2 regions of the Comamonas thiooxydans genome follow, and region 1 is predicted to be linked to the other one. Evidence: riboswitches for the same ligand, from Rfam matches in the RefSeq annotation. Region 1 holds a riboswitch; the other holds the start of a gene.
What was found. Region 1 has a riboswitch for S-adenosylhomocysteine ahead of metH (methionine synthase). Riboswitches for the same ligand answer to the same signal wherever they lie in the genome.

Region 1 (3,415 bases):
CTTCGCCCAGCAGGCTCTGCGCCACACTGACCGAGCGCGAGGCGTCGGGCACATAGACCACGGGGCCGTCGTACTTGGGCGCAATCTTCACGGCCGTATGCACGCGCGAGCAGGTCGCACCGCCGATCAGCAGCGGAATCTTCTTGATGCGGAAGTAGTCGTCCTTGTCCATCTCACCGGCCACATACTGCATCTCTTCAAGGCTGGGAGTGATCAGGCCCGACAGGCCGATGATGTCCGCGCCCTCGGCCTTGGCCCTGGCCAGGATCTCGTGGCAGGGCACCATCACGCCCATATTGATGACTTCGAAGTTGTTGCACTGCAGGACCACGGTGACGATGTTCTTGCCGATGTCGTGCACATCGCCCTTGACGGTGGCGATGACGATCTTGCCCTTGCTGGTGACGTCCAGGCCCGCCGCTTCCTGCTGGCGCTTCTCTTCCTCGATATAGGGCACCAGATGGGCCACGGCCTGCTTCATCACGCGCGCGGACTTGACCACCTGGGGCAGGAACATCTTGCCGGCACCGAACAGGTCGCCGACGATATTCATGCCGTCCATGAGCGGGCCTTCGATCACGTGCAGCGGGCGGCCGCCGCCCTGCACCACGATCTGCTGGTAGGCCTCTTCGGTGTCTTCGGTGATGAAGTCGGTGATGCCGTGCACCAAGGCGTGCGACAGACGCTCGCCCACAGTCTTCGGTGCCTCGGGCGTGCCGCGCCACTCTAGCTTCTTGCTGTCGTCCTTGGCCGCGCCCTTGGCGCTGTCGGCGATCTCCAGCAGACGCTCGGCCGCATCGGGGCGACGGTTGAGCACCACATCCTCCACGCGTTCGCGCAGCTGTGGCTCCAGGTCGTCGTACACACCGACCATGCCGGCATTGACAATGCCCATGTCCATGCCCGCCCCGATCGCGTGATAGAGGAACACGGTGTGGATGGCCTCGCGCACGGGGTCGTTGCCGCGGAAGGAGAAGCTCACGTTGGAGACGCCGCCCGAGACCTTGGCACCGGGCAGGTTCTGCTTGATCCAGCGCACGGCCTCGATGAAATCGACGCCGTAGTTGTTGTGCTCTTCGATGCCGGTGGCCACGGCAAAGATGTTGGGGTCGAAGATGATGTCCTCGGGCGGGAAGCCCACTTCGTCGACCAGAATGCGGTAGGCGCGTTCGCAGATCTCGATCTTGCGTGCAAAGGTGTCGGCCTGGCCTTTTTCGTCAAACGCCATCACCACGGCGGCAGCGCCATAGCGCTTGACCAGCTTGGCGTGCTTCTTGAACTCCTCGACGCCCTCCTTCATGGAGATCGAGTTGACGATGCCCTTGCCCTGCAGGCAGCGCAGGCCGGCCTCGATCACATCCCACTTGGAGCTGTCCACCATCACCGGCACCTTGGCGATATCGGGCTCGGAGGCAATCAGGTTCAGAAAGCGCACCATGGCGGCCTTGCTGTCCAGCATGGCCTCGTCCATGTTCACATCGATCACCTGGGCACCGTTTTCCACCTGCTGGCGCGCCACGGCCAGCGCTTCTTCGTACTGCTCGTTGAGGATCAGGCGCGCAAAGGCCTTGGAGCCGGTGACGTTGGTACGCTCGCCCACGTTGACGAACAGCGTCTCATCGCCGATGAAGACGGGCTCCAGGCCCGACAGGCGCATGGGAGGAATGGCGGTGGAAGGGGTAGCAGCGGACATCAGCTCACCTGTGTGAAAACCAGAAACAGAATCGAAAACAGGTGAGCGCCGTTGTGGGTACGGGCAGATCGCCAAACGGATCTGCCACCCCGAGCCTGACGGGTCAAACATCTCTGGGATGACCGGCTGCAGCGCTCCTCGGGGTGAAGCCCGTCATTCTACGGCGAGGGCGGGCAATCGGGGGTTCAAGGCGCTTTGCCCCATTGGCGGCCGAGGCGCGCGGCTTGCGGATGGCTATAGCAGATTCGACTTTCCGCATCCCAAAAACAGGAGCACGGCAAAAGGTAATTTCGCAAAACACGAATGCAGCCATCTCATTTCAAGCATATTCGTGGCATGGTGCGCATCCGCAAGGAATGGCGCACACCGCTTTCCTGCTCTCAGGCTGCCCGGCACCAACGGGTCCGCCTGCCATGAGTGGACAAGCACCTACAGCCCCTATCTTTGAGTCTTTGGCACCATCGACAGCAAATGTCTGGTCCATGTGCTCAGCCGTGCACAGCCGATTGCCAGCCATGACCGGGCAGGCCGTTCGGCCATCGCATGGAACACCCAGGAGATCTTCATGAACGTGACCTTCGGCGCGTACTACACCCTCATCATGGCCGTGCTTGTGCTCATGCTTGGCAAGCTCATGACAAGACATATCCGCTTTCTGCGCGACTTCAATATTCCCGAGCCCGTCTCCGGCGGCCTGGTCGTGGCGGCCATCATTTTCATGCTGCATCAGACCACGGGACTGGCGCTGAGCTTCGAGGGCGGCCTGCAGTCGGCGTTCATGCTGGTGTTCTTCTCGTCCATCGGCCTGAGCGCGAACTTCGCCAAGCTGCGTGAGGGCGGCTCGGCGCTGTTCCTCTTCCTGGGCGTGATTGCCGTCTTCATCATCATGCAGAACATCGTGGGCGTAAGCTTGGCCACTGTTCTGGGACTGGATCCGCTGATCGGCCTGGTCGCGGGCTCCATCACGCTGGTGGGCGGTCACGGTACGGCCGGAGCCTGGGGCTCGGTGCTGGAAAACCAATACGGTCTCACGGGAGCCACCACCCTGGGCATTGCCTGCGCCACTTTCGGCCTGATCATCGGCGGCCTGGTGGGCGGCCCGCTGGCCAAGCGGCTGATCACGCGCCATCAGCTGGCCCAGCCGCTGACCGAGTCCGAGCAGCTGCGCGCCGATGCGCCCACCGTGAGCGAAGGCAGCGAGGTCGCCAACTTCGAGTCGCCCAACAAGGCTCCGCGCCTGATCACGGCCGATGCGGCGGTGGAGACGCTGGCCCTCTTCGCGGGCTGCCTAGCCTTTGCCGAATTCATGACCGGCCTGACCATGGGAACGGTCATCCAGCTGCCTACCTTTGTCTGGGCGCTGGGCGGCGGCGTGATCATCCGCAACGTGCTGGACTATATGTTCGGCTTCAAGGTCTTTGACCGCGCCATCGACGTCTTCGGCAATGCCTCGTTGTCCATGTATCTGGCCATCGCGCTGCTGTCGCTCAAGCTCTGGGAGCTGACCGACCTGGCCGGCCCGCTGATGGTCATTCTGGCCGCGCAAGCCATCGTCATGACGCTGTATGCGGCCTTCGTGACCTTCCGCATCATGGGCCGCAACTACGACGCCGCCGTGCTGGCCGCCGGCCACTGCGGCTTCGGCATGGGCGCCACGCCCACGGCCGTGGCCAATATGCAGGCCATCACCAACCAGTACGGCCCTTCACACAAGGCCTTTCT
Region 2 (3,415 bases), 490 kb from region 1:
TTGAAGCCTGTGCCAGCCAGATCGCCCTGGCATTGGAGCGTGTGCATTTTGTGGAGGTGGCGCAGCAGACCCAGATCGCCATGGAAGGCGAGCGCATGCGCAACACCTTGCTCTCGGCCGTCTCGCATGATCTGCGCACGCCGCTGACGGGCATCCTGGGCGCGGCCCAGGCGGCCTTGCCGCATGCGCCGCAAGGTCCGGCGCATCACATGCTGGTGCAGATCCGCAATCAGGCACAGGCGCTGCAGCAATTGGTGGACAACCTGCTGGCCATGGCGCGCCTGCAGCAAGGCGGCGTGCAGCTCAAGCGCGAATGGCTGCCGGTGGACGAGCTGGTGGGCAGCGCGCTGGCGCAGATGCGCGAGCGACTGGCCGCTCATGCGCTGCAGACCTCGCTGCCGGCCGATCTGCCCTTGCTGCAGCTCGATGCCGTGCTGATGGAGCGGGTGCTGGTCAATCTGCTGGACAACGCCATCAAGTACACGCCCGAAGGCACGACGATCACCGTGGCCGCGCGTGTGCTGGGCAGCGATTGTGTGCTGAGCGTGCAGGATGCGGGGCCGGGTCTGCCCGGGCATCTGTCGGCTGAGCAACTGTTCGAGCCGTTCACGCGCGGCCAGGCGGAGAGTGCCGTGTTCGGCATGGGGCTCGGCCTGGCTCTGGCTCAGCGCATCGTGCAGGCCCATGGCGGCCGATTGCAGGTGGCACAGGCAGAGCCCGGCCCGGGCTCCATTTTCAGCGTACACCTGCCCGTGCCCGAGCAGCCGGCCATGGACGAATGAGCCGACAATCCCGTGCATCACATGCAAATCCGAACATGACAAGCGCCGCACCCCGCATCTTGCTGATTGAAGACGACGCCAGCATCCGCCGCTTTGTGCGCCTGGCACTGGAGGACGAAGGCTGGCAGGTGTTCGAGTCCGAAACCGCCAGGCGCGGCCTGATCGAGGCCGCCAGCCGCCAGCCCGACGCCGTGGTGCTGGACCTGGGGCTGCCCGATGCCGATGGCAAGACCGTGATTGCAGAGCTGCGCGCCTGGAGCCAGTTGCCGATTCTGATCCTGTCCGCACGCGAGAGGGAAGAGGAAAAGGTGGCGGCGCTGGACGCTGGGGCCGATGACTACCTGACCAAGCCCTTTGGCGTGCCCGAGCTGCTGGCCAGGCTGCGCGTGATGCTGCGCCGCCGCCAGCAGGCATCGGCGGCAGACAAGCCCGGCAGCTGTGCGCGTTTCGGTGCTCTGGTGGTGGATCTGGCGGCGCACGATGTCAGGCGTGACGGTGTGGCCGTGCACCTGACGCCCATAGAGTTTCGCCTGCTGGCGGCCCTGATTGCAGGCCATGGCAAGGTGCTGACCCACCGCCAGCTGCTGCTGCAGGTCTGGGGCGCTGAATATCTGGACCGCCCCCACTATCTGCGCGTGCACATGGCCAATCTGCGCCAGAAGATAGAGCTTGATCCGGCCCAGCCCCGGCATCTGGTAACCGAGTTGCAAGTCGGTTATCGCTTGGTGGGCCTGGAAGGCTGATTCCTTTATAATCGCTGTCCATCCGAGGAGCGTTGCAGCGTTCCCCAGCCAGCCATGAGCTGGTCTGCGCGGGGCGTGAGGCTCGGATTTCATCCCGCAACGACGCTCGCCCACGCTTTCTGTGCGGTGAGCCGGTTTATTCCCCCTCTGCTGCAGAACGTGGTTTTTCATTCAAGATTTGGAGAAAACCATGAACGCTGCCGTGCGCTTCAACCCCGCTGATTCGGCCATTACCGATATTTCCCTGGCTGCCTGGGGCCGCAAGGAAATCAGGATCGCCGAAACCGAGATGCCCGGTCTGATGGCCGTGCGTGAAGAGTTCGCCGCTGCCCAGCCCCTGAAGGGCGCGCGCATCACGGGCTCGCTGCATATGACCATCCAGACCGCCGTGCTGATCGAGACGCTGACGGCTCTGGGCGCACAAGTGCGCTGGGCTTCGTGCAACATCTTCTCGACCCAGGATCACGCAGCTGCCGCCATCGCCGAAACCGGCGTGCCTGTCTACGCCATCAAGGGCGAGTCGCTGGAAGACTACTGGAACTACACCCACTCCATCTTTGAATTCGGCGCCGCCGGCACCGAAGGCGAAGGCCCCAACATGATCCTGGACGACGGCGGCGACGCCACCATGCTCATGCACCTGGGCAAGCGCGCCGAGAAGGACCTGTCCGTGCTGGCCAACCCCGGTTCGGAAGAAGAGCGCATCGTCTTCGCCGCCATCAAGGCCAAGCTGGCCGTGGATTCCACCTGGTACAGCCGCAAGTCGGCCCAGATCCTGGGTGTGACCGAAGAAACCACCACCGGCGTGCACCGCCTGAACGAAATGTCGGCCAACGGCAGCCTGCTGTTCCGCGCGATCAACGTGAACGACTCGGTGACCAAGTCCAAGTTCGACAACCTGTACGGCTGCCGCGAATCGCTGGTGGACGGCATCAAGCGCGCGACCGACGTGATGATCGCCGGCAAGGTGGCTGTGGTGGCTGGCTACGGTGATGTGGGCAAGGGTTGCGCTCAGGCGCTGTCCGCTCTGCGCGCCCAGGTGTGGGTGACCGAGATCGACCCCATCAACGCGCTGCAGGCTGCGATGGAAGGCTACAAGGTCGTGACCATGGAATATGCCGCCGACAAGTGCGACATCTTCGTGACCACCACCGGCAACAAGGACATCATCCGCCACGAGCACATGGTCGCGATGAAGGATGAGGCCATCGTCTGCAACATCGGTCACTTCGACAACGAAATCGATGTCGCATCGATCGAGAAGTACGAGTGGGAAGAGATCAAGCCCCAGGTTGACCACATCACCTTCCCCGATGGCAAGAAGATCATCCTGCTGGCCAAGGGCCGTCTGGTGAATCTGGGTTGCGCCACCGGTCACCCCAGCTTTGTGATGTCCAACTCGTTTGCCAACCAGACCCTGGCGCAGATCGAGCTGTTCACCCGCCCCGACGCCTACGAAGTGGGCAAGGTCTATGTGCTGCCCAAGGTGCTGGACGAAAAGGTGGCCCGCCTGCACCTGAAGAAGGTGGGCGCACAGCTGACCGAGCTGACCGAAGCGCAAGCCGCCTATATCGGCGTGAAGAAGGAAGGCCCTTACAAGCCTGAAACGTATCGCTACTAAGCACCCCCTGAGCGGCTTTGCCGCTTCCCCCTCTCTCTACGCGCTTCGCGCTATGGGAGGGGGACGACAGCCTCGCTGCGGGGCGGCCCTTGCTCGCTGTCCTGAGCTTGGAGCGCGCCCGTATCGGAACTGTGTTGATTTATTTGATAGCTGTTTGCGCTTGTTAGGTAATGCTTTCAGATGGATATCTATCTGAATCTTAAGCAGGACGAACGCAAGCAGCTATCAAAAAAGATTTCTTTTGCCCGCTGCACGCCGTGCAGCGCCTG

Region 2: linked by a shared signal. The riboswitch ahead of ahcY (adenosylhomocysteinase) and the one ahead of metH (methionine synthase) in region 1 are both predicted to bind S-adenosylhomocysteine.

The regions. Positions count from the first base shown of each region.
Region 1 is NZ_AP026738.1:123,315-126,729, reverse strand. It holds gene metH (methionine synthase) at 1-1,693, opposite strand, end outside; S-adenosyl-L-homocysteine riboswitch at 1,730-1,839, opposite strand; gene gltS (sodium/glutamate symporter) at 2,259-3,415, shown strand, end outside.
Region 2 is NZ_AP026738.1:616,213-619,627, forward strand. It holds gene CTR2_RS02810 (sensor histidine kinase) at 1-782, shown strand, start outside; gene CTR2_RS02815 (response regulator) at 818-1,525, shown strand; S-adenosyl-L-homocysteine riboswitch at 1,544-1,640, shown strand; gene ahcY (adenosylhomocysteinase) at 1,716-3,146, shown strand.